Regions from separate parts of the Fructobacillus evanidus genome, predicted to be linked through region 2. Evidence: riboswitches for the same ligand, from Rfam matches in the RefSeq annotation. Region 2 holds a riboswitch; each other region holds the start of a gene.
What was found. A riboswitch is a leader RNA that binds a small molecule or an ion and turns the genes downstream of it on or off. The one in region 2 is predicted to bind thiamine pyrophosphate.
Positions count from the first base shown of each region.

Region 1 (8,924 bases), on a different contig from region 2:
TGGTGATTGTCGTCAATAAGTGGGATGCCATCGAAAAAGATACGCATACCATGACTGATTTTGAGAACTTGATTCGCGACGAATTTAAGTTTTTGGATTATGCACCAATCGTCTTTGTTTCAGCGAAGACTGGACAGCGCTTAGACCGCTTGCCTGATTTGATTTTGGCCGTGAATGAGAATCATCAGAAGCGAGTTTCATCATCAACATTGAACGACGTCTTGATGGATGCTTTGGCAACGAATCCGGCACCATCTGATAATGGTCGTCGTTTGCGTGTTTATTACGCCACTCAAGTGGCAATCGAGCCACCAACGATTGTTGTTTTTGTAAACGATGTTGAACTGATGCATTTTTCATATCAACGTTTCCTAGAGAACCAAATTCGAGCAGCTTTTGATTTCTCAGGAACGCCTATCAAGCTGATTATTCGTCAGCGTAAGTAACGTTTTATCGTTGAAAGTTCCAGTACGGTGAGGATTCACTTGCAAATGTGCGGAAAACCGCAATTACCGCATGAAATTGGGCTTTATACCTACACATTTTAATTTACATGTGCTATCCTATCTTTATGGAAGTTGCCACGGTAGCGTTCCCAAGCTGCTAACGATTGTCACGTTAGCGGATATTCTAAATTAATTATTCGCGAGGAGAAAAGGAATGGCAAACAAGCAAGAATTGATCGATTCAGTCGCAATGAAAACTGGTTTAACAAAGAAGGATGCAGACAAGGCAGTTGCCGCTGTCTTGTCATCAATTGAAGACGCTTTGAAGAAGGGCGAAAAGGTTCAATTGATTGGTTTTGGTAACTTCGAAGTTCGTGAACGTGCAGCTCGTAAGGGCCGTAACCCACAAACTAAGGAAGAAATCCAAATTCCTGCATCAAAGGTTCCTGCATTCAAGCCTGGTAAGGCATTGAAGGACGCCGTTAAGTAAGCGAACCTTTTCAGATTAAGCACACTCAGTCGAGTGTGCTTTTTTGTTTGCGTTTGACGGCCGAGTGGTGCAATAACGCAACGTCTAATTGGAAAAATCAGTACGCTACTGTTTTGCAACAGGAAAATGGACAATTTAATTGTTTATTGTTAGAAAATCGAAAAATATCCTTGACTTGGAGTGGACTCCAGGGGATAAGATGGAGTTATCAGTGACGGATGAATTCATCAAGGGACGGTGACCACATTTATGGCATTGTTTTGTCAAAACGAATTTATCTATACTGCGTCTGATTTTACTTTTAAAGCAGACAAGTTCATAATCAGCGAAAAGGAGTATCAACAAACATGAAAGCAGCAATTTTTGTAAAGCCAGGACAAGTTGAAATGCAGGAGGTTGAAAAGCCAACGATTCAAGGACCCAAGGATGCCGTGATTAAAACGGTACGAGCATCGGTTTGTGGCTCTGATCTTTGGTTCTACCGGGGCATTGCAAAGCGTGATGGTGGTAGCCAGGTTGGGCATGAAGCCATCGGGATCGTTGAGGAGGTTGGTAGCGCGGTTTCAAACGTTCAGCCGGGTGATTTTGTTATCGCACCGTTTACCCACGGCTGTGGGCACTGTCAGGCGTGCTTAGCAGGTTTTGATGGTGACTGCCTTGACCCTGATAAGGGTGGTTCAACTGGTTACCAAGCTGAATATATCGGATTCAAGAATGCGGATTGGGCATTGGTTAAAATCCCTGGTCAACCAACAGACTATAGCGATGACCAACTGAAATCCTTGATGACGTTGTCTGATGTGATGGCGACCGGTTATCACGCTGCAGCCACTGCCGAAGTGAAAGAGGGCGACACGGTGGTCGTCATGGGTGATGGTGCCGTAGGCCTTTCAGGTGTGATTGCAGCCAAGCTCAGGGGTGCCAAGCGCATTATTTTGATGTCGTGTCATGAAGATCGCCAAGAACTGGGCAAATCATTTGGTGCGACCGATATTGTGGCCGAACGTGACCAGGCTGGCATTGACCAGGTGATGGCACTAACGGTTGCCGGTGCGGATGCTATTCTTGAATGTGTTGGTTCGGAGCAAGCTGTGGCAACGGCTGTTCAACTTGGCCGTCCAGGTGCCGTCGTTGGTCGTGTGGGGATTCCTCAAGACCCAATGATGAACACTAACAATTTATTCTGGAAGAATATTGGTTTGCGTGGCGGTATCGCTGCGGTTACTACGTATGACCGTGAGTTGCTATTGAAGGCGGTCCTTGATGGCAAAATCAATCCGGGCCAGGTCTTTACCAAGCAGTTTGCGCTGAAGGATATTCAACAGGCCTATGAGGCGATGGATCAGCGCGAAGCGATTAAGTCTCTGCTTGTCTTTTAGGTTTTTAATGGCCTGCATAAAACCCCTGGCCAATTAATTGGCTATAAAGGAGTATGATGAAAAAGAATAAAAAAAGGATAGCGATTGTAGGGGCATCGACAACAATACTGGCGATGCTGGCAGTCGGGCTGACTGTTTGGCTGACTCGGCCAACTATCCCTACTTCTAATACAAAGCCAACTGAAGCGACGGTCTTCTTTCATGGCTATGGTTCTTCCCGAAATGCCGAACAAACAATGAGTCGGTATTTAATTCAGCAAAAGTATTCAAACCGTAAGATTAATGTGACGGTTAGCAAAAACGGCCTGGTTAGTTTTAGCGGTACCGTGAAGAAGGGTGACCAAAATCCATTGATTTTGGTGCAGTTTAACGATAATCGGAATACTAATTTTGATAAAACCAATCAGTGGGTTACAAAAATCATGAAGGATTTGCATGACCAAGGGATTCAATCCGTCAACCTGGTTGGCCATTCGATGGGCAATCTGGCCATCGCTTTCTATTTGAAAAATCATGTGCAGCAAAGTAATCAATTACCGGTTGTGAAACGGCAAATCGCGATTGCTGGTCCCTTTAACTTTTTGAAGGATAGCCCAAGGCCAAAGTCGAATTTGAACTTAGCGGACCCTGCCAGCCAGTCTGAAGCTGATTTTAACAAAGTCGCGTTAGCTGGTTTGGAGCAATATTACGAGAATAATCAGACTAAAGTGTTGAATATCTATGGCAATAGCATGGGTAAGGAGGAATCGGACTCGACCGTTACTAATAACGCGTCGAAGTCATTGAAGTACTTTGTCCGCCAGCCAAGCACCTATCAAGAAAAGTTATTTACTGGTAAAAATGCGCAACATTCAAAGCTGCATGAAAATCAGGACGTTAATAAGGTCCTCAAGCAGTTCTTAATGGAATAAAAATACTTCAATGATGTTAAAGCGAACTTGTAACCTAGTAGTTCTAGTAAAATATTAAGGATGAAATAGCCAGTTGCCGATGATATATCGGGGATTGGCCTTTCTGATTTTACTTTAACCCAGTTTATTTTTTTACGACTTTAGGAGTACTGATAGTACATGTTGATAAGCGGTTAATGAGCGGGCGAGGGTTGTTTTTTGTCGTACGAAAGGTGCAAAAATGAATATTAAAGAAGCTGCAAAGGCGACTGGATTGTCAAATGATACCATTCGCTATTACGAACGAATCGGGATTATCATGACGGTGCCCCGTAAGGAAAATCAGTTGCGTGACTTTACCGAGCGCAACATCAATCAATTGAAGTTTGCCAAAACGATGCGCCACGCAGGTGTATCAATTGAACGATTGCGTGAATATATGGGCATGGTTTTGGAAGATGACAATCGGACAATCCCTGCACGAAAGGCTCTGCTACTAGAACAGGCAGAAGAGATGCAGGGGCGCATTAACGAAATCCAGGCCGCTTATGACCATTTGCTGTATAAAACTGATCATTACGAAAGCCACATGCGCCAAGCGGAGAGTCGCTTAGAATAGGTGCTAGATTCGTTTTATTAAATGAGTTACATGCCTGATTTGGTCGCCAAAGCGAATTATTTTCCAAATTAGAACGACTCTATAAGTCTCTCTGTTTTATTTGATACTTTCTTGAAAACTGATAGAGAAACGATTGACAAAACGTTGTTTTATTGGTAAAATTTAATTACAATTTTCACATAGCTATATATTAGGAGGCACTTTTAATGAAAGTTGCAGTAATTGGTTCAACGCACGCCGGCGTGTTTGCCGCTAAGCAGATTAAGGCAGACCACCCAGACGCTGAGGTACACGTGTTTGAAAAGAATCAAACAGTTTCTTTCTTGTCATGTGGAATCGCCCTTTGGATTGGTGACAACGTTTCATCAACTGACAAGATGTTTTATGAAACGCCAGATTCAATGGCTAAGCAAGGCATTTCAATGCACATGCAAACGCTTGTTGAAGCTGCAGACTTGGAAGCAAAGACTTTGAACATCAAGGACTTGGTTTCTGGTGCCCAGTCAGAAGAAACTTTCGATAAGATTGTTATTACTACTGGTTCACGTGCTATTAAGCCCCGCATTCCTGGTATCGATTCTGACAAGGTCTTTGATTCAAAGACTTGGGATAATGCCAACGCCTTGAAGGAAGTGACTGAAAAGGTCAAGCGCGTTATCGTGATTGGTGCTGGTTATATTGGTGCCGAATTGGCAGAACAATTGTCAGTTAACAATAAGGAAGTGACTTTGATTGATGGTTTGGACCGTGTGTTGGCAAACAATACTGCGCCTGAATTCTCATCTGTTTTCCAAAAGGCCTACGAAGACCACGGTGTTAAATTAGCCCTTGGTCAAATGGTTTCAGGATTCGAAGACACTGCCGATGGTATCAAGGTAACGACTGATAAGGGTACTTACGAAGCAGATATTGCTATCTTGGGTATTGGCTTCTTGCCAAATACTGCTATGTTCCGTGACCAAGTTGATATGTTGCCAAACGGTGCTATCAAGGTTAACAAGTTCATGGAAACTTCTGTGAAGGATGTCTTTGCTGCCGGTGATTCAGCAACCGTCTTCTACAACCCAACACAAAAGGATGACTATATTCCATTGGCAACCAATGCTGTTCGTCAAGGAATCTTGGTTGGTAAGAACATTGTTGAACCAACGATGGCTTACCAAGGAACACAAGCAACATCAGCCGTTGAATTGTACGAAATGGCCTACGCTGCTACTGGTTTGACTGTTCAATCAGCAGCACGTAAGGGTGTTGAAGCGGATTCTGTGACAATTTCAGAAGATTACCGTCCTGATTTCATGTTGTCAACAACGCCTGTTAAGGCATCATTGACTTGGGAAAAGGGTACTCGCCGCATTGTTGGCGCTGCTTTCTTGTCAAAGCATGACATTTCACAAGCTGCTAACGTGGTTTCATTGGCGATTGAAAACGGCATGACAATTGATCAATTGTCAATGACGGACTTCTTCTTCCAGCCAAACTTCGGTCAACCAGTTAACTATGTTTCATCAGTTGCCATGGCTGCCGTTGCCAAGGCAAACAAGTAAAAATCAGCCTGTTCAAGCACTCGGGTATTGAACCCAAGTGCTTTTTTATTTGAAAGCCCTTGCATAAAAAGCAAGGACAGTGTAAGCTGATAGGGTAGTAAATTTGAATATAGCGATCTGGGGTACCATTTTGGTTGAGAATTAAACCCATTGAACCTGTTAGGCTAAGACCGACGAAGGAAGATCCACACAAGTTTTTTATGACCACCCGTGTTGGACTCTGCCCAGGCGAGTGGTTTTTTCATGCCTTTTGTTCCCCTGGACGCAAAGGAGAGAATAATGAAACAAAAGTGGACGCTACAAAATGTGATTTTGCTGGCTTTGATTGGGATTATCTTCTCGGTCATTTACTGGATCATGGATCCGGTTTACCAAATCGTTAATAGCGGTTTGGCCGTGATTGGGTTGCAAGCCTTTACGAATGAAATCACGCTTGGTGTATGGATGATGGCCGGACCATTGGCTTCTTACATTTTAAAGAAGGTCGGTGCCGGCTTTATCGGTGAAATGTTGGGGGCGGCCGGTGAAATGTTCTTGGGTGGTTCTTATGGTGTTGGAACACTCTTGTCCGGTTTTATCCAAGGAATTGGTTCTGAACTTGGATTTGCTTTGACTGGTTATAAGAACTGGTTCGCTGGTCTTTGGTTGTCAACCTTGACTGGAACAGTCGTCACCTTTGGCTGGGACCTCTTTAAATCAGGTTACATTCACTACAAGTTCGGCTTGTTAATTGCTTTGTTCATCGTTCGTTACCTATCAATCTTCTTCTTCTCAGGTGTTTTGGTACACTTGATTGCCAAGTTGTTGGATCGATCAAAGTTGTTGTCCCACGAATAAGGAGGACAAAAAATGGCAATAACTGCCAGAAACCTCACGGTGGCTTATCGTGATCAAGCCATCATTGATAATCTAAATTTAACGCTTGAAAAAAAGACCCTGACCCTCTTAATGGGGCCTTCCGGGTCAGGAAAATCAACCCTACTAAAGGCCTTAGCGGGTCTTTACCCTCAATACGGTGGCCAGGTCAGTGGTGAAATCGAAATTGACCAAACGGCAATTGCCACACTGAAGGCGAATGAAAGGGCCAAGCGCGTGGCTTTGCTCTTTCAAAACCCCGATGACCAGTTTGCTATGCCAACGGTGCGGGAAGAATTCATTTTTGCACTGGAAAACCTCGAATTGGGCAAGGAAGAAATTGATCAAAAGACGGCCTGGGCACTGGAAAAGGTTGGTTTGACGGATTTTGTCGACCGGTCCTTTGTGACTTTATCCGGTGGGGAAATGCAAAAGGTTGCCTTGGCGGAAGTGTTGGCCCTGGGGGCCGACTACCTGCTGCTAGATGAACCCTTTGCTGCCGTCGATAGTCAATCGCGGGAAGACCTCCAGGCTTTGCTTAAACAGCTTAGCCAAGAGGGCTACGGTATCCTTGTTTCCGACCATGACTCAGCTGGGTACTTCGATAAAATCAGTCAGTTTTATCAGCTCAAAGAGAAGTCCCTGGTGCTGGTTCCTGAAAACGACTGGAGCCAATATGATTATCAAAAGCAGACAGTGGTGTTGAAACCGGTCGCCGAAAGTGACCAGGTAGAGGAGACCGCCTATCGCTTGGATAACCTGCGAATCCAAAACGGGGAACGGTTGGTCTTAGACCAGGATATCTTGCAAATCTTTGCCAAGGGTATCACCTTGCTGACAGGACCAAATGGTGTCGGCAAGTCTTCCGTTTTAAAGACGTTGGCACGACTGCACCGCTATGAGGGTTCTTTAACCTACCAGGAACAAGAAGTCCACGCCTGGAAGCCGCGTCTCTACTTTGGCCAGGTCGGTCTGCTGTTCCAATCAGCCTCCGACCAGTTCTTAAACATTACGGTCGACGAGGAGCTTGACCAAGTGATGGCCAAGAGTCATCACGCTGATTTCTGGACGAAAGAGGTTTTGGACCAGTGGTTGTCTGACCTGCACTTAACGGGTTTGGGTGACCGGTCGGTCTACACGCTTTCGGGTGGGCAGCAGAAGAAACTTCAACTGTTATTGATGCTGATTATGGCGCCACAAGTACTCTTCTTAGATGAACCGCTGGCAGGCTTGGATGAACAGTCGGTGGCGGTCGTATTGAATCTGATTCAGACCTGCCAACAGGCACTCGGACTGACCATTTTGGTTGTTTCTCACCAAACAAGGGACCTGGTCAACATTGTTGATCGCCACTTGCGCTATGAGCAAACGGCGATGGCCTATCAAGAGGAGGTGCTCGTATGATGAACGCCACACAACGCATGGTCTTGGCTTTGGCAATTTCGTTGGAAATTTCTTTGACCAAATCAGTAACGCTAAACGTTGTCCTCTTTTCGGTTGCCTTCTTGCTATTGCTAATTCGGCGTCAGCCCCTCAAGAAAATCGGTCTCTACGTGGCCATCGCCATCATTCCGGTTTTGGGTTCGTTCTGGTCCTTTTACCTTTATGGCCAGGGAACAACAGCGGAAAATCTGCATTTTGGTTTGGTGATGGGGAGTCGAGTCCTCGTCTTTATCTTTATTGGCGCCTGGCTGACGATGGGGATGACGCCCTACGTCCTATTAGCCTCTCTACGCCAAAATCTGAAGATGTCGGCAACCTTTACCTATGGGATTTTGGGCGCGCTAAACTTTATGCCACGGTTTAAGCAGGCTTTCTCGTCGATTCAAGCGGCGGGGATGATGCGTGGTGAAGTGTTACGGTGGTGGCAGCCAACGCTGTATTTCAAGGCTCTGGTTCATGCCATTAAGTGGTCCAAAAACCTAGCTATGGCCATGACTTCACATGGTTTCCAGGAAGGAGCCTCACGTTCAGCCTACCGGGATTATCCAATGGCAAAATCAGGCTGGGTATTAATTGTTTTGATTTTGATTGCATTGCAAGTAATCTTGTTCTTTTCTCGCTATTAACGGGGAAGGCGATAAGCTGACGATTAAAAAACGACCAATTCGTTTTATTGACGAATTGGTCGTTTTTTTAGCTCTTTTTCAAGTAGGAAAGGATTTCTTTTTGCATGGCTTTTACAAAGGGGTCCTTAGCCGAGGATGGGTTAATCACTAAACCGAGGTGGCGGTAATAGGCGTGCTGAAAGGGGTAGGCTTCGACTTCGCCGGAAAGTTTTGTGAGCGCTAAGTCCGGCAAAATCCCCCAACCCAAACCGGCCTCGACCATGGCCAAGATAGACTGATCATCAATCGAATAGTTGATGGCCTGAGGCTTGACCTGGAGTTCATCCAGGGCTGCTTTGGTGTCGGAATCATAATCGGACCGTTGCAAGATAAAGTGGCGGTCTTCTAAGTCGTCTTGGCTAATCGAAACACCATTTTTGGGAGTAAAATCAGCTGGGGTGATGCACTTGATTTCATCATCGATCAGGGGCAGCGCATCCAAACGGCTAATGGTTGGCAGAGCCGAGAACCCAAGATCGATTTTTCCTAACGATAAGGCCTGTTCAATTTCGGCGAAGGAGCCCTGAATCAAGGTGATTTCAACCTGGGGGTATTTTTTAGAAAAGCGCCGGATGATGGTTGGGAGCCAG
Region 1 is NZ_CAUZLM010000003.1:39,810-48,733, forward strand. Features, by position in the region: gene der (ribosome biogenesis GTPase Der) at 1-446, shown strand, start outside; gene AABI08_RS02670 (HU family DNA-binding protein) at 661-936, shown strand; gene AABI08_RS02675 (alcohol dehydrogenase catalytic domain-containing protein) at 1,284-2,315, shown strand; gene AABI08_RS02680 (alpha/beta hydrolase) at 2,369-3,226, shown strand; gene AABI08_RS02685 (MerR family transcriptional regulator) at 3,447-3,824, shown strand; gene AABI08_RS02690 (FAD-dependent oxidoreductase) at 4,031-5,371, shown strand; TPP riboswitch at 5,480-5,570, shown strand; gene AABI08_RS02695 (ECF transporter S component) at 5,651-6,208, shown strand; gene AABI08_RS02700 (ATP-binding cassette domain-containing protein) at 6,221-7,630, shown strand; gene AABI08_RS02705 (energy-coupling factor transporter transmembrane component T family protein) at 7,627-8,295, shown strand; gene AABI08_RS02710 (LysR family transcriptional regulator) at 8,363-8,924, opposite strand, start outside.
Region 1: it holds a riboswitch for thiamine pyrophosphate, as region 2 does, so the genes downstream of both, AABI08_RS02695 (ECF transporter S component) here and thiW (energy coupling factor transporter S component ThiW) in region 2, are expected to answer to the same signal.

Region 2 (3,344 bases):
TACAAAACGAATTAAGAGCAAACTAAAAGGACTGACACCGATTGAATATCGGGCGTCAGTCCTCAAGGCCGCTCAATGACATGTCCTAATTTTGGGGTTCATATCACAAAGGTCTGACTTTTTTATTTTTGGTACTTACCGATTTTTTGATCAATCGTTAAAATTTCACCATCGGGCTGATAGGCGACCTTGATATAGGCTGAAGCCTTCTTGGCCCCCGCCCGAACAGCCACATGCTGACACTCTTTGACGATGTCCATCAACTGGTTGTAATCATCGCCTTCAATCGTTGTTTCAAAGGGACCAACTTCATAACGTAAGCCAGTACTCTGAATATAAGCAATCACCTCATCGACCATCCGACACAATTCTTGGTCATTTTCGGCCGCTGGTAAGACCTGAATTGCTACACTTGCACTCATTTGTTTTCTCCTTTTACTACAGTCGCAAAATCAATCGTTTCATCTGCTAAATTTTGTAAATCAGTCCATTCTTTCTTTGACTGATGGTCATAGACCCCAATCACATGAAAACCCGCCCTCTTTGCAGTTGAAGCCGCATACAGTGCATCCTCGTAGACTGCAATCTTATTCGGCTGCTGGCCAAAATATTGTGCAGCAACTTGATGGATTGTGGGTTGCGTTTTATCCTGCCCAACATCTTCACAGGAAAAAACAAAGTCAAAAAACGGCAGCAGTTTCAGGCGACGTAGACAGTCTTTGGCCAACGCCGAGCTACTAGCGGTTGCCAGGACGATTTTGTGACCAGATTGGTATGCGTTTTGTAAGTATGCATACACGCCAGCCTTAAGTGGAACATCATTTCGATAGTGTCGGTCCATCAAAACTCGCATTTCCTGCGCCAAGATCTCACTCTCCTCTTACCAGACCTGTTCCCAATGCCGTCCTGATTTTACCGTTGTTATTTAGTCCAAGCTCGCGTGCATCCGCTTAAGCAGTCCCGTTTTCTGAAAAATCAGAACCACTGCCAATCCCATTCCAGCACCCACAAGGGCAGCTGGTGTGTAATATGGCACAAAATAATACCACTTGTGGACGTCCAAGCCATAGAAAATCTTCATCAATGGATAGGAAGTCAGCGCCCCTAAAATACCTGTTCCAATCACTTCACCAAGGAAAACCAGGTAAAGGTTGTGGGTTTTACGGTAAATCAAACCACCGAGGACGGGGCCAAAAATAGCGCCCGTCACGGCTTGAATCGTTCGACCTGACATCATTCGCAAAATACCACAAATCAAGGCACTAGCAAAGCCATACCACGGCCCCACCAAAACGGCGGCCAAGACATCAACGAAGTGTTGAAAGGGTGCCATTGCCGGAAAATAGACAAAACTATTTAAAACATAGGCCAAAGCAGCCAACAAGGCCGTCACTAGCATCTTCTTCGTTGATAATTTTTTCTGTGTCTTCATTTGAAAACGCTCCTTTTAAAATCAGTGGGGTAGCGAAAAAACAGCGCTCCTTTCCCACTTTTGCGGTGAAACCAGCCAGGCAGACCCTGTCTAGTAGAAAGTTCGGTCGAGACTAATTGGTCTCCTCTCACGCCGGAACACGGCTTCCCATCGCTGTTTTTTCAGGATCAAGGCGCTCCCCTTCATCCCGTCACGGTAAAATCACCGTGAATTATTCACTACCACTCCTTTCTGATTGAAAAGAAAAAATCGAGCACCCCAAAACGGAGTCCTCGATTACAAAAGTGATACGATTTCCTCCGCCGGCATTATCCGGTTCAGGTGTTCGGGTCAATGGTTTACCATCCTCTCAGTCTGTTACACAAACTCCCCGATCGATTTTATTCAAAATAAAAGGCCGCCCAATTTATTGGAACGGCCAATTGTTGTTTACTGAAACAAACAATTTGGAACCGCTAAAATGGGTGACTGAACAATGAGGATGACCAACATGATGGCAACCCTCATTGCCCAACGGAAATGATTATACTCATTTTAACGGAAAAAGACAACTATTCTGTCTGATATTTCAAAATTGTTTGCTTATTTGCTAACTTCCACCACGACGTCTGCAAAATCATGGTTAAAGCTAGCTGTCCAAGTTCCTTCAGTTAGATGTGGGGGCAATAGGAAAGTTCCTGAGGAAACTCGTTCCCCCGCATGCAAGGTCTTACCTTGCGCTGCCAATTTTTTAACTAGCCATTGCAACGATTTAAGTGGATTACCCAAAACTTCGGCTGAAGTTCCTTCAGCGACCACTTCGCCATTATGGGCCAAATGGGCCTTCACATCCTCAAATTCAGCAACGGTCAAAGAGGTACTTTCTCGTTCTGGTCCGTAAACCACAAAACCGCCAACCGCTGCATCTGCCATGACTAAGTACTTGCTCAACGATGGGAACCAGTCCGTAAACCGGGCATCGGGCACTTCCACACCAGCTGCTACAGTCGTTTTACGACGCAAATCTTCCAAAGAATCGGTAACTTGCAAGTCTTCCTTGGCCTTGAAGACCAATTCCACTTCTGCCAATGGGTCCAATAAATCGCTCTTCAACGAAAGATTGGCTGGTGACTGAACAAAATGATTCTGTACTTGAGCCCCATACAACGGTTCGTTTGAATCGAACATATCTTGCGTTTCTTGGCTAGTCAAACTGACCTTGTAACCCCCAAGTGGCTGATTTTTCAATTCCATCAATTGGTCTTGCACTGCATAGGCAGTTTGATCATCACTGACAACCTTCTCCCATTCCGTCATCTCAAGTGGTTGACGTTCTTGATAAGCATGATAGAGGGCCTGCGCCAATTTGTCCTCTTGCTTTGCTGGTACTACCTTCACCTTGGTCTTCAATTCAGTCATTGTCATATTTCATGCTCCTTTCAGTATACAAACAGCTCACGACGGTACGAAACTTCACGGTGCCCTCCTTTTCTAAAAAATCAGCAGATAAAAAGCGCCCTTAACCACGAAAAAATCGTTGTTAAGGGCGCTTACGCACGGTACCACCTTAATTTGTTGAACGGCAAAGTCCAACCTCAAACGTACGGCCAAAAAGGCGATACGCCGGTTTGATAACGGTACCAACCGAGCGAGGCTTACTTTATTCAGCCCACTAGCTAAAGAATGATCGTCTTTGAGTTTGAAAACGACGCCCTTTCACCAAACAGGCGCTCTCTAATCATTTTCTCACTCAGACAGTTCTTATTATTGCTTGTCTTTTCTATCTGTTGATTCGTAGTTTACAACTTTATGAGCGAATGTCAACACTTTTATCATTTATTTTTAATTTAAATAAAAACCAAGGGTTTCCCCTCGGCTTCATTTTAAAGGCAGATTACAAGTTTAATTCGAACGCATCCGTAAAAACTTCCAA
Region 2 is NZ_CAUZLM010000022.1:66-3,409, reverse strand. Features, by position in the region: gene AABI08_RS08370 (thiamine-binding protein) at 123-422, opposite strand; gene AABI08_RS08365 (HAD family hydrolase) at 419-865, opposite strand; gene thiW (energy coupling factor transporter S component ThiW) at 926-1,432, opposite strand; TPP riboswitch at 1,710-1,815, opposite strand; gene AABI08_RS08355 (2-keto-4-pentenoate hydratase) at 2,015-2,836, opposite strand; partial or broken gene AABI08_RS08495 (IS30 family transposase) at 3,306-3,344, opposite strand, start outside.

Region 3 (8,924 bases), on a different contig from region 2:
AAATCACTAATATTAAGCCAAATAATAAGAACACGTTTTATACCTCGTTCAATATACTAATCGTAACTTTATTGTAACGTGAATAGATTAAGCGGGGATATAATAACACCGTTATCGCACCTGGCTCACCAAGTAATCCTGGTAGGCCTGTCGATTTTGCTTCACGCATTTCTTCAACAATTTTTCAAAGTAATCGGCTGGACTTGTTCCAATCACGGGGTTTTCCCGCCGGCTTAAAGTCGTATGAACAAAATCACCATCATCAAAATCTAAAAAGTTTGCTGCAATAGTCTTGGTGTCTTTAGTCTCTTCTACGACCTTGTAGTGCTCGATTTCATCAAAGTTCTCAAAAAAGTAAAGGTTGCCGTCAGCATCAGCATGGTCCAAATCGTAAAACAGATACTCCGTCTTCACGTCGATAAAGAGGCCGTCACCAAGGTTTAAAGCATTTTCATCCTCGAATTGCTTCTTTAGATAGTCATGAACCTCTTTTGGTGTATGAACATCAAAATCAAAAGAATCATCAGCCATTTGGTTTTGTTCAGCCAACGCTTGGTTAACCTCATGGTGTAACACTGCCCGAAGAACTCGACGGCGTTGCGCTAAATGGTGTCCCTTCACAATTGCAGTCAAAAGAAGCAAACCAATAATAGTCAATGAAACCAAGAAAAACATTCTAACTCTCCCAAACAATCAAAAATCAGGACCTTTATAGACCTGATGTTCAACTGGACCTAATAGATTTGTGCCGGCTATTTTAAACAAGGCCGGTAACTAACTCCATTAGTTTAACTCTCTTGTTGTCAGTTTGTCTATCATTCTGATAACAATTTATTGAACTTATGTTCGCCCATCAAAATAAAGCGCACGTCAATTAGTCACTCGTCCCCGCAATTCCTGGCTGATCATCACTCTGGAGAGAACTAACATCCGGATGCAGAGATGAAACTTGTTGCGCTAAAATGCCTTCAAAATAGTCGGCTGGGCTAGTCCCCAAAACATCATTGGTAGCCTTACTTAATTCAATATCAGCAAAGTTGTACCGGCCCATATCCGTAAAATGAACGCCAATCACCTTAGTTTCCGCCGTTTCTTCTCGAATCTTGTATTCCTGCACGGCAGAAAAATTTTCTAGCAAGTATTTCCGTCCCCGCTCCTCGGCATCACCTAAATCAAGAAACATTTGTTCATTTTTTGTATCAATAAACAGACCATCCCCCAGGTTTAACGGATGATTTTCTTGAAAATTTTGCCAAGCTTGGTCACGCCGTTCAGCCGGTGTCAGTTCAACTGACTGAGTAATGGCAATTGGTTCCATTGGGGTTTCATCATGCGCAGTGTCGATTACTGTTGGGCTAATTTCTGCAGTATGATCATCACCTACCTGCTCCACATCAGCTTCATCATCTGAGTGCCGCGAACCATAGATCCAGCCAAAAATCAGAATCGCCGCAATTACCAGAACAGTCAATAAAATTCCCGTCTTGTGATCCAAAACAAAGTTCAAAATGTTCAGGGCAATATAAAGCAAAATCAGATATGGCAGCATTTCGATAATTTTCATCGAAAGCCAAAAAGAAAACCAAATGCCAATCAGCACAATTGCAATCAAACCAATAATAACCATCGTTATGCCTTCTCTCTAAAAACTGTTATTTGATGGCCAGCAGTCTGCCAACAGTAACATTTACTCCTGATTTTAACGCTAATGATTCTAATTAATCTATTACACTTTGTTTTCATTTTGCCAAATAAAAAACAATGCCCGTCTTGGACATTGCCAAATTTGTTCAAATTAGTTCATTGTCAAACCGCCGTCAACCGTCACGTTTTGTGCCGTCAGTCCCCGACCCTGATCACTACCGAGAAAGAGGACAGCCTTGGCAACATCACTTGGTTCCGTCACTTTTCGCAACGGCGTTGTTTGCTTGATGTAGTCGAACACTTCCGGTGTTGTGACCGCACTAGCATCCGTTGTCTGCAAAAGACCACCCGAAACCATATTGACGTTGATGCCAAATTCGCCCAATTCAACTGCCAAATTGCGGGTAAAACCAATCATGGCAGCCTTGGCCGTGGTGTATTCATGGTAAGCCACAACGGGATTTTGGAATAAATTAGTCCCGATATTAACCACTTGACCAGCTTTTTGCGCCATCATTTGTGGTAAAGCACTTTGCGTCACATTAAAGGCTCCCTTCAATGTACCATCGATTTGCTCCTGATAAGAATCCCAAGTCAAATCCTTAAAGAGCTTCTGTGCCACGGGATCAAATTTAAAATTGATGAGGGCGTTGTTCACAACCGTGTCAAGTGAACCAAATTTAGCAACGGCTTGTTGCACCATTTGATCAACCTCGGCCCGATTCCGGACATCAGCTTGAATAGCCATAGCGCGGTCCTGTCCAATTTCTGCTACCAATTCTTCGGCCTTCTCTTGACTGTGATAATAATTAATCACCACTTGGAATCCATCTTTCGCGAAAGTGCGTGAAATTTCTGCTCCCAGGCCTCGGCTACTTCCCGTAATCAAAACTGTTTTCGACATTCCTCTACCTTTCCTTTTAGAAAGGCATCTCAGTGACTGACCTTATGCCGTTTGCTGCAAATAAAAAGGTGCTTTCTAGATAGAAAGCACCACTAAAAAATCATTAGCAATGACACTTTCCTCCGCTAGTACTAACTAGTTCAGGTTCAAAGGGTTCTTCTCAGTCAAATCGACGCCCCTAGCGTTGCTTATATTTTACCATATGAAATCAGCCATCAACCATATTTTAGACTGATTTTAAAATCAAACATTTAACGGCTTAATAATGACTGATATGCCAGCCCAAATCCTTTAAATTTCATAAAAAATCAGCTCTCATCATTGAAAAATGAATCGCTTTACTTACAATGGGGATAGAGAGTTGATTGAAAGAACGGAGGGGAACCTATGAAAACAAAAGTCATTAGTGCGAGCACCTCTAGAGGCTTTGAACAAAATTTAAATGCCGCTATCAGCAATCTAGAAGCCCAAGACTACGAAGTGCTGTCGATTTCACCTTGGTCACTCACCTATCGCGCCATTATTCTATATAAGTAATCTGATTTTGTATGAAAGGAAAATAACCTGATGAACGATAAAAACAAAGAAAACGAAGATCAACAACCACGAGACACGCTCTACACACGCCCATGGTTCATTATTATCGGCATCATTGCCGTGCTGAGCATGGTTGGGTACGTTGCCCTGCTAGGCTAAATTACTACTAATACCAAATCAGTATTGAATTGGCCTGCTTTAACAACATCAAATAAAAAATAAAGCCCACCGTTCAATAACGCTGGGTTTTATTAGTAGTGTCAGTCAGTTATCTTCCTTGAAAAAGTAACTCTTAGTTAGCGTAACGACCATTAATAAATGTTAATTCATTGCTATGGTTGTTTGATCCATAAGCTTTTACAAGCGCAATCACAAAATCAACAAAGGGCCAAATGCCCAAAGTAATCCATGAACCGATGAAAAGCTTGAACAAACCTAAACCGATTTGTCCCCGAATAAAGCGATCAACACCAAAGCCACCAACCAAAAAGTTGCAAACCCAAACAAAAACATGCTTGTTCACAGTGTTAATTTTTGCATTGCCGTCATATACAGTATCCATATATTTTTTCTCCTTATGTTTCAAGTAATCTGATTGAGAATATCCAACTACAATTCTATCATTTATTTTACTTTATTTACAGAGAGGATGTCGTTTTGAATACGATGTTTTCATAAATCAGCCACACAGCATAACGGGAAATAGACATAAGAAAAGCCCCAGAATATTATCAACATTCTGAGGCTCAAATTAAGATGAATAACAACTACTTATTTTTAGCAGCTTGGCCATCTTTTAACAAGAAAAATGCTAGGACGGCGGCAACCGTCAAAATAGACGCCGAAACCAACATCACACTGTTCATTCCTGCGTAAAATGCTTGCGAAGTCGCATGCCGAAGATCACTCACAATAGCCATTGGCGCTTTTATATCTTGTGAGATTATGCCATGACTTGAAAAAGGTCCTTCTGCCAATAACTGATTTTTGATCTTTTCAATGCTTGCTAAGTGGACATCAAGCGAATTGAAGAAGGTATGCAGATGACTGTCATATGCCTTACTCTGAGACAATCCTAGGATTACGACCCCAAATGATGTTCCTAACTGCATAAAGACATTGACTAAGCCAGACACCATGCCAATTTCATCCGGTTTTGCATCCGCTAGTGCTGCATTATTCAATAATGGATTGACAAGCCCGTTTGATACTCCCAGCAAAATCAATGGCAAAATCAGTTCCTGATATGAAAGCTGAGTTGTCATGGCATTAGCAAAGAGTAGTAGACCGACAGCACCCACTAATAAATTAATCGCAATGGTCCGACGATTTGAAAACTTGTTAGTTAAGTAGCCGGCAACTGGCCCTAAAATCAAACTCCAAATCGTCATCGGTACCTGACGTAACCCGGTTTCAAAGGCTGCATATGACAGCGCATTTTCCATCATTGATGTGATGAAAATTTGCATCGCATAAACGCCTGATCCCAAGGCAAAGGCAACAATAATAGAACCAACAAAATTTTTATTTTTGAACAGAGATAAAGCCATCATCGGCTTTTCGATTCTAGATTCAACGATGATAAATAGTACTAACAGCACAACAGCCGCCATTAACCAAAAGGCAATCTGTGGATTAAGCCACGATAATTGGGCGTGATTTTCCTTTTGGATTAACCCATAAACAGCAGAAAAAATGGCTGTCGATGATAAGATCATTCCCCAAAAATCAATTTTCTGACCTTCACCATACTTAGGCGTCTCCTTTGTTGTGAAATAAACTAAAATTCCCGCCAATATACCAATTGGAATGTTCACATAAAAGATTGATGGCCAGCCAAACGATTCTGATAAAATACCACCAATTAAAGGACCTGAAACGGTTGAAATGCCCATCACCGATCCTAAAATACCTAAGGCCATCCCCCGTTCTTTTCCATCAAACAAGGAAGCAACCAATGCTAGCGCTAAACTCATTAAGCCTGCGCCACCAAATGCTTGAATCACTCGACCAATATTTAAAATCAGTAGTGATGGTGCTAAGCCATTAATGGCTGAAGCCAACACGAAAATCACCATACTAATTAAATAGATTCGTTTACGGCCATACATATCACCTAATTTTGCAACAATCAAGATGACCACCGCATAAGAAATTGTATAGGCACTAATCACCCATTGAACGTTGCTAAAGTTGGTCTGAAAACTTTCAGCCATAATTGGCAAAGCAACATTCACAATGGTTACGTCTAACAAACTCATAAAGACACCCAAGGATAGGGCAAATAATGCCCACCATTTCCTTGAATTACTTTTTACTGTATTACTCATTTTGTAATTCCTTTCCGATACAAGTAACAAGTAATCAGAACGGCTAATGTCATTAACAATGAATCACTTCATGATGATTTGTTGAATAAATCTTATTATTAGAGCAGCCCAACTACTCCAATTCGTATTCACGTAATCATTTTCGAAAGTAAATTTTTTGCGGCCTTTTCACTTTCATATTGCTTTAACAAATGAATCCGACGGCTAATTTATTAAAAATCAACCGAACAAGTTTCATCTCCTGATTGCTTTTATCGAAATGAAAGCAAAAAAAAAGATGATTTCTGAATGTGTTTCTAGCATTCGCTAAAAACAGCTCATTCAACAAATCATACATAAGCTAAAGCCTTTTTCTGATTACGTCAATAAATAAGATTTATCGACTAGATTTATAGTTTAACGAAAAAAGTGTCATTTGACAAGTTTTTTAAAATTTATTTGAGTGAGAATGTAAAAACTAAGTAGCTCACTAAATTTATTTTTCTCAATCACTCTCATAGTTAGTCAAGTTGGCTGGACACGAAATGTAAAATATGTTTTACTATCTTTGTAAAATACTTTTTACATAAATGGAGCATAAGATGGAAAATCACATTCACAATCGACGAAAAGCACTAAAACTATCACAAGATGAATTAGCCCAGCTCACCCATGTTACTCGGCAAACAATCAATGCCATTGAAAACAACAAGTACGACCCTTCATTAGAACTTGCCTTTAATTTAGCCGCAATTTTACAGACGACGGTGCAAGAATTATTCATTCACGAACAGACGCAGGAGAAAGAAAATGACTAAGACGCAAAAGATTATTCGCTTTACCTTTTTGATTAACCTTATCTGGCACACAATTTTAGTGGCAGGATTACTTGGTACTTTCTTGCAGTGGTCACAAGCCTATTTACTTCTGTTACTTGCTCTTATCATTTCAGCCTACCCAAGCCTATATTTACCAAAAAAATATGGTATAAAGGTGACTAATCAGTATGATCCTTTTTATTTCATTGAAGATGAACGGGAAAAGAACATTGCTTTCAAGGTCCACAGCAAAATCTTTGTTTCCTATTATCTGATTATCGGATTCGGTTTTGGAGTCCTCGCCAACGTCTTCTCGGACAGCGTTACTTCAGAATTTAAAATCTTTTTGGCGACCGCTTGGTGCACATTAGCACTCTTTTTACCAAACATCCAATACTATTTTCTTTGGAATCGTTACGATCAATAAGAACCGAAAAGGTCCACCGACTGTCACCAAAAGAAAAACATTTATAGCCTCAGAAAAAATGAATAAAAACGATGGACAAGAATTAATAGCATTACGATACAATAAGAAAAACTAAAAAATCCCACTATGGGGCTTGTCCGCTTCAAAAACTTATTTTAAATTTTAAAGGAGAAAAACATGTTCGCAATTATTGGATTAGCACTCGTATTTATTGGTATTATTATTCTTATTTTTGGTAGCATTGCACCTCTATTAAGGCTTTACTTCGGCGACAGAAGTGTAATTTCCCAACTTATCTGGGGCTCTTTGATTTTTATTTTAGGCGCTATTATCCTGCTTATAAATGCTATCTATATAAGCTAAATCATTACTGGCTCTTTTTTAACCTCAATAAGAAATAAAACTTTTTATATCAAGTTTTATGCCAAATCCATTATGCACAAAAAATAGCCAAATCGCATGGTTGAGCGACTTTAATAAGTGATGACGGTCTGTGGCAACACTACAATCGATAAGAGATAGAAAAAAGACATCCCTTCGGAATGCCTTTTTTCTTCGTTATAGCCCCAGAGGGAGTCGAACCCTCGATTCCGCGCTGAGAACGCGACGTCTTAACCACTTGACCATGGGGCCATGGTCAACAATACTTAAATAGTTTACTAGATTATTGACTACTAGTCAATTAGTTTTTTTGTTCTTTCTAATTAAGTTAACTATTATAAATGCTGACAGAAAGAATAATCATTCCTTCTAGTTGTTTATAAGTCTAGCCGGCATGTCAGCCCGCACGCAATACCCATTTTAACCATCTTCAACGCTCGCCTTCATCAGGTTCGAACCCAGAGACAAACTGTGAGATAATGAGGGTATTCGAGCAAATGATGAATTCTGATTTTTTTGCGCTAACTAATAAATAGCTGTCCCTCAAGCGGCGGACAAACATCATTAGTCAACACAAGCATCAAACTCTCTTCATCCATTTGACTCATGTATGTTAGGAGCATATCATGATTACCATTTCCCACCTATCAAAAGCATTCGGCAGCCACCAAGCCGTTTCCGACCTCTCCTTTACCCTCCAACCAGGTGAAGTTCTCGGACTAATCGGACAAAATGGTGCCGGCAAAACCACGACTTTTCGGATGATTTTGGACTTTATCCAGGCAGATGATGGCACCATTGCCTGGGATAACCACCCAATCGACGACAATTTACGTAGGAAAATAGGCTTCTTACCCGAAGAACGTGGTCTCTATCAAAAGCAGACAGTTGAAGAACAGGTCGTCTACCTGGCCCAACTTCACGGTATGGAGAAGAAGGCCGCTAAGGCTGCCCTTAGAGACTGGATGGACCGCTTACAAGTCGTCGGCGAGCCCAGTGACTTGGTTCAGTCCCTATCAAAGGGGAATGCCCAGAAAATTCAAATGATTATGGCGCTGATTTTTGAGCCAGAATTTATCATCCTTGATGAGCCCTTCTCAGGCTTAGATCCCGTCAATGCTGCCATTTTTATGGACGAAATTAAGCGTCTCAAAGCCCGCGGTGCCATGATTATTTTTTCATCGCATAATATGGACAACGTTAGCCAAATCTCGGATCAATTACTGATGCTCAAAAAAGGTCGAACCGTCCTTCAGGGGCCCGTTCAGGCCATTCGTGAGTCCTTTGGCCGGACCCGCCTCTATGTTGAGGCCCCTCATTTGACGAAATCAGACTACCTGGCGATGGCCGGGGTCATTCACGCCGAGCCCAAAGATAGCGGCTATATGCTGACACTTGCCTATGAAGCAGCTGGACGACAAATTTTTGAGGCGGTAACCAGCAATGGCTACATCCCCGCCTTCTCACAACAGCCACCAACCCTGGCCGAAATCTTTAAAACGGAGGTCAGCACCAATGACTAATCCCACACTCCTAGTTGCCAAGCATACTTATCTCACCCGCCTCAAGAAAAAATCTTTCTGGTGGTTAATAATTTCACCGATTCTTTTAATCGCTGCTGCAGCCCTCCTTGGCTTTGGTATTAGTTACTTCTCAAACGACCAACCAGCAAAGGTAGCTATCATCGGTCCCAGTACCAGTCGTGAAGCCATTAGCCAATCGGCCAGCAAGATGAACATCAAGGTCTCATCAATCACCGATGAACAATCCGCTCAATCGGCCTTGAAAAAGCAGACAATCGATGGCATCCTGACCCTAAATGATGGTCAAGGCACATTAGTCACCCAGCAAAAAGCACCAAAAATTGATAAGGATCAATTACAAGCGGTCCTCAGTAAACTTTT
Region 3 is NZ_CAUZLM010000002.1:211,043-219,966, forward strand. Features, by position in the region: gene AABI08_RS02380 (hypothetical protein) at 1-34, opposite strand, end outside; gene AABI08_RS02385 (hypothetical protein) at 112-675, opposite strand; gene AABI08_RS02390 (hypothetical protein) at 875-1,627, opposite strand; gene AABI08_RS02395 (3-oxoacyl-ACP reductase) at 1,796-2,548, opposite strand; TPP riboswitch at 2,649-2,738, opposite strand; gene AABI08_RS02400 (hypothetical protein) at 2,936-3,085, shown strand; gene AABI08_RS02405 (hypothetical protein) at 3,116-3,244, shown strand; gene AABI08_RS02410 (NINE protein) at 3,378-3,647, opposite strand; gene AABI08_RS02415 (MFS transporter) at 3,853-5,415, opposite strand; gene AABI08_RS02420 (helix-turn-helix transcriptional regulator) at 5,997-6,212, shown strand; gene AABI08_RS02425 (hypothetical protein) at 6,205-6,639, shown strand; gene AABI08_RS02430 (hypothetical protein) at 6,817-7,002, shown strand; tRNA gene AABI08_RS02435 (tRNA-Glu) at 7,201-7,272, opposite strand; gene AABI08_RS02440 (ABC transporter ATP-binding protein) at 7,647-8,543, shown strand; gene AABI08_RS02445 (ABC transporter permease) at 8,536-8,924, shown strand, end outside.
Region 3: it holds a riboswitch for thiamine pyrophosphate, as region 2 does, so the genes downstream of both, AABI08_RS02395 (3-oxoacyl-ACP reductase) here and thiW (energy coupling factor transporter S component ThiW) in region 2, are expected to answer to the same signal.

Region 4 (8,924 bases), on a different contig from region 2:
CGTTACCATTTGGGCTTGCCATCATCTATGTCTTTCAACGGTGGTTGTTAGTCGTTGTGCTGGTTTTGCTTGTCTTGGCCTTTGTTGCCGGTGCCGGTGTGTATAAAGGAAAGGCGACAACCGCTCAAGTGGTTAACGGACAGATCCTTGTTTTAAAAACGGCGAAGAATTACGAAACCATCACCACCTATATGGCCTGGGATAAGATTCAGTCGCTTTCAATTAAGCAAAGTTGGTGGCTGGCCCGTCGCAATCAGCGAGCCCACCTTGCCGTGGTGGTCCGAACTGATACCAGTACGAAGGTGTTGACCGTCCGTTACTTGCCAATGGAGGAGGTGCAGACCATCTTTGATTGGTACCAATCGCTTGGCTAAAACGCACATTCGTTGCAGAAATCAGTGAATAAAAAGTGGCTTGGACTGTCGTGTTTGATTGTAGGTGGCTCCGGTCCAATTAAATGATATAATGGCACTGATTTTTTTGGTAAAAGAAAAAAGAGTCGAGAATACAATCATGTATTTTCGGCTCTTTTCAATTGGTGTTGATTTACTTGGACGATTTTAGTAGTGGTGGGTTTTGACGACTGCCTGAGCCTGATCAATGCTTTCTGGCAAAGAGGCGTCAAATTGGCTCCACAGATCTTGGTCAAATTGATTGACGATGTCTAAGGCCTGTTGCAATTTTTCCTCACCAGCCTGGGTTAATGAGAGGGCTTTTGAACGCGGATTCTTCTTACCGGGGTAGCGGTCTAAAAGATCTTCGCGACTAAGTTTGGTAATAATAGCTGAAGCAGTCATGGCATCAACGTCTGCTGCCTTGGCCACCATGATTTGAGTAATCTCGGTATTTTGTAAACTGAGGCCATGGACAGTAGCCAGAATTTGAAATTGGGGGTGGGTCAAGTCAAGTTCACGGAGACGGTATTTCATTTGGCGGAACCAATCAGTATATAAGTTGAAGAATTTCTGATTGGTCGAATCCATGTAGCGAGAAAGTGAAGCAGTTTTGACAGGGCTCATGGGAACCTCCTTGGTGTTAGTGCTGATTGATAAGTATACTTATAATATAACTGATTTCACGGCAGGTGGCAAGTCCGTACGACGAAGTTTTTCACACGGGTTCTAATTTCCGTGCTATACTGCTTGTGTGATAAATAAAGTTGGGGTGCCCTGAGCTGAGATTATACCCATTGAACCTGATGCCGCTAGCACGGTCGCAGGAAACTTCGAAAAACGGATTTAAATCCTGATGCCTTTGCCCATTTTCGGCAATTGTTAGCAGGCCAGAAGTCCTCAGCTCAGGCTGAGGGCTTTTTATTATGTTCAAAAAGGTGACTGCCAACGCCACAGTCCGCCAAAATAAAGTTGATGATTGAGGAGAAAAAAATGACAAAAACGCTGCCGTTTTCCGACCGCTTTATGCAAGTGATGGAAGAACACAAGGCTGATTTTTATGCTAATCCCTTTATTCAAGCAATGATTGCTGGGGAGGTTCATCCAAAGGCACTGCTCTACTATGTTCAGCAAGATTATCGTTACCTGGGTCATTATTTGCCATTGTATGAGCAGGTCTGCCAGACATTGACCGGGCAAACAATTGATGCCGAAGTGGTCGACGATCATCGCGAATACACTGCTCATAAGATTTTGTTGGATTTGGCTCAAACTGACGATAAGAGTATCCAAGAGGGCAAGTATCCAAATTCAATGGTCACTGACCAGTACGTCAACCATATGGTCAAATCAGTTGAAAAGGATCCGTTTATCGGTTTGGTTGCCTTGGCTGCTTGTCCCTATGACTATGCCTACTTGGCTGATTTGTTGATTCGTGATGGCCTCATCAAGCCGGATAATCCCTTTATGCCATGGGTTGGCTATTACCGGGGGATTGATAAGGGCTTGACGCGACCAATGTTGGCTTTGGTTAATCAGACGGCCGAACAAGTTAGTCCCGAAGTGCAAGAAGAGGCCTTGGCTGCTTTTATCCAATCAACGAAGTATGAAAATCAATTCTTCCTGCAGGGAATGGAGGCAACAAAATGATTGATCCAAACCAATATCCGACAGCATTGACCATTGCGGGGTCTGATTCTGGTGGTGGCGCCGGCATGCAGGCCGATATTAAGACCATGCAGGCATGCAAGACTTATTCGACGGTCGTGGTAGCCGGGTTAACCGCACAAAATACACTGGGTGTGCAGGGTGCTTATCCAACTGATTTAGCCGTGATTGACCAACAGTTTGCCTCGGTGATGGCTGACTTTGATGTCCGTGCAGCCAAGACGGGGGCACTCTTTGACGAAGCTCGCGTCCTCCAGGTGGCGAAAAATATTCGACACTACCAACAAAAGAATTTTGTGGTCGACCCCGTGATGGTCGCCAAGGGCGGGGCCACCTTGCTTGACCCAGCCGGCATTTCGGCCTTGAAAAATCATCTGTTGCCATTAGCAACGCTGGTGACACCAAACCTTCCCGAAGCCGAACTTTTAGCCGATATGAAAATCAGTAACCGCGACGACATGGTTACTGCCGGTCAAAAGATTCAAGCGTTGGGTGTTCCAAATGTCATCGTCAAGGGTGGCCATGGGGAAGGCCCAGTCATTTATGATTATGTCTTATTAGAAAACGAAGAAGGCTTTTGGTTGGAAGGAAAAAAGGTTGAAACGTCAAGCAAGCACGGGACGGGGGACACCCTCTCGGCTGCGATTACGTCCTTTTTGGCCCAAGGTGATTCCCTGCGAGAAGCAATTGAAAAGGGCCACCGCTATATGAATGCCATTATTGGTCAGCCACTAGTTATCGGTCACGGTCATGGTCCTTTGAACCATGGCCAGTGGCCGAATCCAGAAGATTAAGAGGGAAAGATAATGAATTTTGATCCTGCATCATTAACGGTTTATCTCGTTGTGGGTAGCCAAAACGTCAACGACGATCCAAACGAAGTGATTCGCGTCGTTCAAGAGGCCTGTGACGCCGGCGTAACGGCTGTCCAGTACCGCGAAAAGGACCACTCAAAGTTGAACCAGGCGGAAAAGGTGGCGCTGGGCCAGAAAATCAGAAGCATTACCAAAGAAGCCAATGTGCCTTTGTATGTCGATGATGACCTGCCTTTGGCACTGGCCATTCAGGCGGATGGCCTGCATGTTGGTCAGGGTGACACACCGGTGCGAGCCATCCATGAGGTGGCACCTGATTTACTACTTGGTTTATCCGTCCATGATCTAAAAGAGCTAGCTGCCAGTGAAGCTGATTTGGCAGTCGTTGACTACTTGGGCGTTGGGCCGGCTTTTGCAACGACCAGTAAGGAAAAGGTCAAAGAGGCTATTGGGCCAGAAGGCGTTTTGGCGGTTGCATCCAAGAGCCCGCTATCGGTTGTGGCCATTGGTGGTATCCATGAAGAGAACTGCCAGGAATTGGCGGAGCTGCCGATTGCGGGTGTTGCCGTGATTTCGGCTATTACCGCTAGCGATGATATTCAACGAAGTGTTCAGAAATTACGAGGAGTGACAAAATGAGTCAAACAATCTTAACTGCCGTTCGCAAGAACCAACCCATCGTCTTGAACGTGGCCAATAGCGTTACCCCCCAATTGGTGGCCAATGCCATCGCCTATATTGGTGCTTCACCAATCATGCTCGAAGATCCGCTGGATGCCGCTGATTTGACGAAAATTGCCAACGCCGTGACCTTGAATTTGGGTTCAACTTCTGAAAATTCACAAAAGGTGATGATTAATAGTGGGAAGACAGCCAACGAATTGGGCCTTCCCGTTGTCTTCGATCCCGTTGCTGTTGGGGCAACGCCATTGCGGTCAAAGCGGGCCAAGGAACTCTTGGAATCCGTTAAGGTGAGCATCGTGCGTGGAAACCTCGGTGAGGTAGCGACTCTGGCTGAAGTCGAATGGGAAAGCCATGGCATCGATGCCGGTAGCGGTACGGCTGATCCAGTTGAAATTGTCCAGAAGGCTGCTCAAAAGCTTGGTGCCGTTGTAGTCGCAACTGGTGTTCATGACCTAGTGTCAGACGGTCAGACGGTCTACCAGATTGATAATTCGGCTAGCCAATTGGCAACCAATGTTGGCATGGGGGATGCGTTGGACGGCTTGTTGGGCGCCTTTGCTAGTCAAAGCATGGATTTGGCTGATTTGGCCTATGCGGCCGCTGCACTGCCCGTTGCCGGTGAGTTGGCGGTGGCAGAGGGGGTTGCCGGCCCTGCTGATTTCTTGAACAAGATGCTCGACCAGTTGGGCAACTTAACGGATGAAAAGCTCCAAGAACAAATCAGCCTGCACCAAGTCAAGTGATGATTGTGGCTTTGGCTGCTGGTCGCTCCTCCAGTAGAAATGAGCTAATGTGTAATCCATCTTAGCGCGTTAGCATGCTGTGTCAGTTGGTTGCCGGACTAGGTGGTCCAGTCACAAAACTGCCCGTCAGCGTCGTAGCACGCTGTGTCAGTGTTTATTACACTCGTGATTGTGCCTATCAGGCTTTTATGCTAGGATTAGTCTATTAGCAAAGCCACATGAGGAGAAATGCGCATGCCATTAATGAAAATTGACTTGATTAAGGGTCAGTACGAACCCGCAGAAATTAAGAATATCATGCAACTGTCTTTCGACGTTGCCAAGGAAACGTTATCACTACCTGATCGTGACCGTTTCCAAATCGTGACACAACACGAAGATTATGAAATTAATTTTCAAGATGTTGGTCTTGGCTATGACCGTTCAGAAAAGGTTTTGTTCTTTACAGTATTGTCAACGCCACGTCCAGTGAAGGCCAAGAAGGAATTCACGAAGTCATTGGTGGCGGTCTTGGCCGACAAGGCCGGTGTTCGCCAGGAAGATGTCATTATCTCCTTTGTCAGCAACCATGCTGAAGACTGGTCATTTGGTGAGGGAAAGAATCATTTCTTGAACGGTGACCTTTAATAAAATTAGCTCGCTAGCACTTAGTGTTAGCGAGCTTTTTTGTTAAAATCAGTCATTGTTAACGGCCGGTCAATTTCCCGTAGCCACCGTGATAAATCCAAATGGTCTATTGAAAATTGACAGATGGAGATTGTTCTTCTAAAATAGATGGACAAACCTTTCAAGAGGTTTAAGTGGAACGAACAGGCCATTGAAAATTACAAATGGTCTGCTTGTATGTTTAAAAAGGAGTTCTGTCAAAAATGGAAAATTTTACATTTAAGAACACAACCGATATTCGTTTCGGGAAAGATCGCTTGGACACTGAATTGCAGGCTGCCATTGCCCAATTTGGTCAAAAGGTGCTCGTAACCTACGGTGGTGGTTCAATTAAAAAATCAGGTCTGTATGAACGCGTGATTAAGGCGCTTGCAGGTTTGGATGTGACAGAATTGTCTGGGATTGAGCCTAATCCAAAGATTGCCTCAGTACGAGAAGGGCAAAAATTAGTCAAGGATAACGATATCGATGTCATCTTAGCTGTTGGTGGCGGATCCGTGATCGATGCTTCGAAGGTAATCGCTTCTGCCAAATTCTATGAAGGCGACCCTTGGGACTTGGTTTTGGATTCCAAGAAGCGCTTTGCCATCGGCCAGTTGCCCGTTGTCGATATTTTAACGTTGGCGGCAACTGGAACGGAGATGAACACTGGTTCCGTGATTTCTAATCCGGAAACGAAGCAAAAGTTGGGAACCGGTGGTCCCAATACACCGGCCGTTTCCTTCTTGGACCCCAGTTTGACTTTCTCGGTTTCAAAGTGGCAAACGGCTGCCGGATCAATTGATATTTTCAGTCACTTGACGGAACAATACTTTGACCAAAAGGGTTATGAAAACGACGTTCGCAATGGCTTGATCGAAGGAATTATGCGCACTGTGGTTAAGTGGGCGCCGGTTGCCTTGCGTGAACCTGATAACTACGATGCTCGCGCTAATTTGATGTGGGCCTCAACGATGGCCTTGAACGGCTTGCCACGGACTGGGAATGTCAATTCATGGTCGGTGCACCCAATTGAACACGAATTGTCAGCCTATTATGACATCACTCACGGTGTTGGCCTGGGCATTTTGACACCACACTGGTTAGACTTTATCTATTCAGACGAAACAAAGCCTTATTTCGTTTCCTTGGGACGGAATGTCTGGGATTTGACGGGGGATGACGATGCCGTTGCCACCCAGACAATCGCAAAGACCCGAGAATGGATAGCAAGTCTTGACGTGCCAACGACATTGCCTGGAGTTGGAATCGAGACGGACCAGGACTTTGAGGCCATGGCTAAGAGTGCGGTTCAGGTTAACCACTTGGACCAAAACGCCTTTGTGAAGATGACAACGGTAGATGTTCGCAACTTATTGGAAGCGTCAATGAAATAAGTAGACTGATTTGCTGGAGGTCGAGTTTTCCTCGATCAACCACCGAATCATGGCCAAAGTAAAAGAGCCAAAGATCGACAATTTGTCGAATCTTTGACTCTTTTTTCGTTTCATTTAGTTGCGATGACCCTTTGATTTAAATCAAATCAGTCCTTAGCGCTGATACAAATAAGCCTTAGCTTCGTATGGCCGCAATTTCAGACCCAAGTCATCTTGGTAATTGCTGATGAGCAACTGGGCATCGGCGGGAACGGGATAATCGCGTTCCAGGTCTTGGTCGGTGAAGTTGTTAATAATCAAGAGTTCTTGGTCATCCCCAATTCGCTTGTACGTATAGACCTGGTCATCAGCCGGGTCAATCAATTCGTAGTGACCCGTGGTCATCAAATCGAGCTCGTGACGGAGCTTAATCAGCTTTTGGTAGTGGTAAAAGACGGAATGTTCATCCGCCAAGGCAGCAGTCGCATTGATGGTTTCGAAGTTGTCATTCAACTTCAGCCAAGGAGTGCCATCGGTGAAACCAGCGTTTTTCCCGGTTGACCACTGCATTGGTGTCCGGGCGTTATCACGACCCTTATAGTGGACGTAATCGAGCATGGTATCATTATCCACTAATTTTTCCTTGTCAACAATGAACTTCCGACCGTTGATGATTTCGATATCATCGAAGTCGTCCCAGCCCAAGTTGTAGGCATTGGTCATCCCCAATTCCTCGCCCTGGTAGATGTAAGGTGTCCCCTGCATGAAGTGCAAGAGGGTGGCCAGCATCTTGGCTGAAACCTCTCGGTATTCGGCAGAATCGTTCCCAAAGCGGCTGACGATACGAGGCTGATCATGGTTATCCCAGTAAAGGGAGTTCCAACTATTGCCTTCGAGTTCTGTTTGCCACTTGCTCAAATTGTCCTTGAGTTTGAGCAATGAAACTGGTTGGTTATCCCACTTGCCCAGTGCTGGGTTAGGGTTGTCATCCAAACCCATATGCTCAAATTGGAAGACCATGTTCAGCTCGCTACCATCGATGCCAGCATACTTGCGAGCATGCTCAATGTCGACGCCAGAAGTTTCACCAACGGTCATCAAATCAGCATTGTTCAACACCTTTTGTCGCATTTCCCGCAAGTATTCGTGCACGTGAGGGCCGTTGGCGGTCAATGAAACCGGATTAGCATAGGTATTACCGGCGGGCAAGGGTGCATCCGGCAATCCATCTGGCTTTGAAATCATCGAAATCACGTCCATGCGGAAGCCATCGATTCCCTTGTCGACCCACCAGTTCATCATTTGATAAACTTGGTCACGGAGTTCGTCGTTTTTCCAGTTTAAATCAGGTTGGCCCTCAACAAAGAGGTGGAGGTAATATTGACCACTTTTCTCGTCAAATTTCCAGGCAGAACCCGAGAAGAAAGAGGACCAGTTGTTTGGTTCATGACCATCAACGGGGTCACGCCAAATGTAAAAGTCGCGCTTGTCATTATCCTTGCTTGACCGGCTTTCGATAAACCATTTGTGCTGGTCGGATGAATGGTTGACCACCAAGTCCATCACGATTTTGATATCGCGGGCGTGTGCAGCGGCCAATAAATCATCGAAGTCCTGCATCGTCCCAAATTCTGGGTTGATGGCTTGATAATCCGAAATATCATAGCCGTTATCCTTGTTGGGTGATTGGTAGATTGGGTTGAGCCAGATTACGTCCGCTCCTAATTTAGAAACGTAGCTGAGACGCTTCTGAATACCCTTCAAATCACCAATGCCATCGCCGTTCGAATCCTGGAAGGAACGAGGGTAAATCTGATAAACAACGGCCTTTTGCCACCATTTAATCGCGCTTGTTGTCATTTAAAAACCTCCAATTTGTTTTTCGGTTGAAAATTGAATCTACCACGTCATTATAAAGAAAATCAGCTGTGAAATAAAGGGGCTCTAATTTAAAAAGCTTACTTTTCAACGGTAAGAGCGGTATAATTTTAGACATCAAATGAGGAATCTTGGAAGGAGTTTCTGTGCTTAAAAAGAAGTTGTTTTGGGGAATTCTGGTTGCGCTAATGGCAATTGGGGTTGTCTTTTATCTGGTTGGTGCCAAAATGAGTCCAACTTTGTCTGAGCAAAATGGCCAGCGGCCAAAGGAGGCCACGGTCTTCTTTCACGGCTACGGCTCCAGCCGCAATGCCGAGAAGTCGATGAGCCAGTACCTGGTGGACCATGATTATTCCAACCGACGGATTAACGTCACGGTTGCTAAAGACGGCACAGTCACCATGGATAAGACAATTGCCCCTGGTGACAAAAATCCGATTATCTTGGTCCAGTTTGATAACAATAAAAACCAGGACTTTAACCAGACTGCTAAGTGGGTTACGACCATTATGACCAAGCTGAGCCAGCAGGGTATCCGCTCAGTGAACTTGATTGGTCATTCGATGGGGAATATGGCCATCGCCTTTTACCTGATGAATGCAGCCGATAATGGTCACGACCTGCCGAAGGTGGTCCGCCAGATCTCGATTGCCGGGACGTACAACGGGCTGATTTTAGCTAATCCGCAGTCAAATTCACCGTTAAGTGCCGAAGGTGAGCCGC
Region 4 is NZ_CAUZLM010000003.1:53,163-62,086, forward strand. Features, by position in the region: gene AABI08_RS02735 (PH domain-containing protein) at 1-374, shown strand, start outside; gene AABI08_RS02740 (MarR family winged helix-turn-helix transcriptional regulator) at 561-1,019, opposite strand; TPP riboswitch at 1,151-1,239, shown strand; gene AABI08_RS02745 (TenA family protein) at 1,386-2,042, shown strand; gene thiD (bifunctional hydroxymethylpyrimidine kinase/phosphomethylpyrimidine kinase) at 2,039-2,854, shown strand; gene thiE (thiamine phosphate synthase) at 2,867-3,514, shown strand; gene thiM (hydroxyethylthiazole kinase) at 3,511-4,302, shown strand; gene AABI08_RS02765 (tautomerase family protein) at 4,537-4,929, shown strand; gene AABI08_RS02770 (iron-containing alcohol dehydrogenase) at 5,172-6,344, shown strand; gene AABI08_RS02775 (glycoside hydrolase family 13 protein) at 6,498-8,183, opposite strand; gene AABI08_RS02780 (alpha/beta hydrolase) at 8,348-8,924, shown strand, end outside.
Region 4: it holds a riboswitch for thiamine pyrophosphate, as region 2 does, so the genes downstream of both, AABI08_RS02745 (TenA family protein) here and thiW (energy coupling factor transporter S component ThiW) in region 2, are expected to answer to the same signal.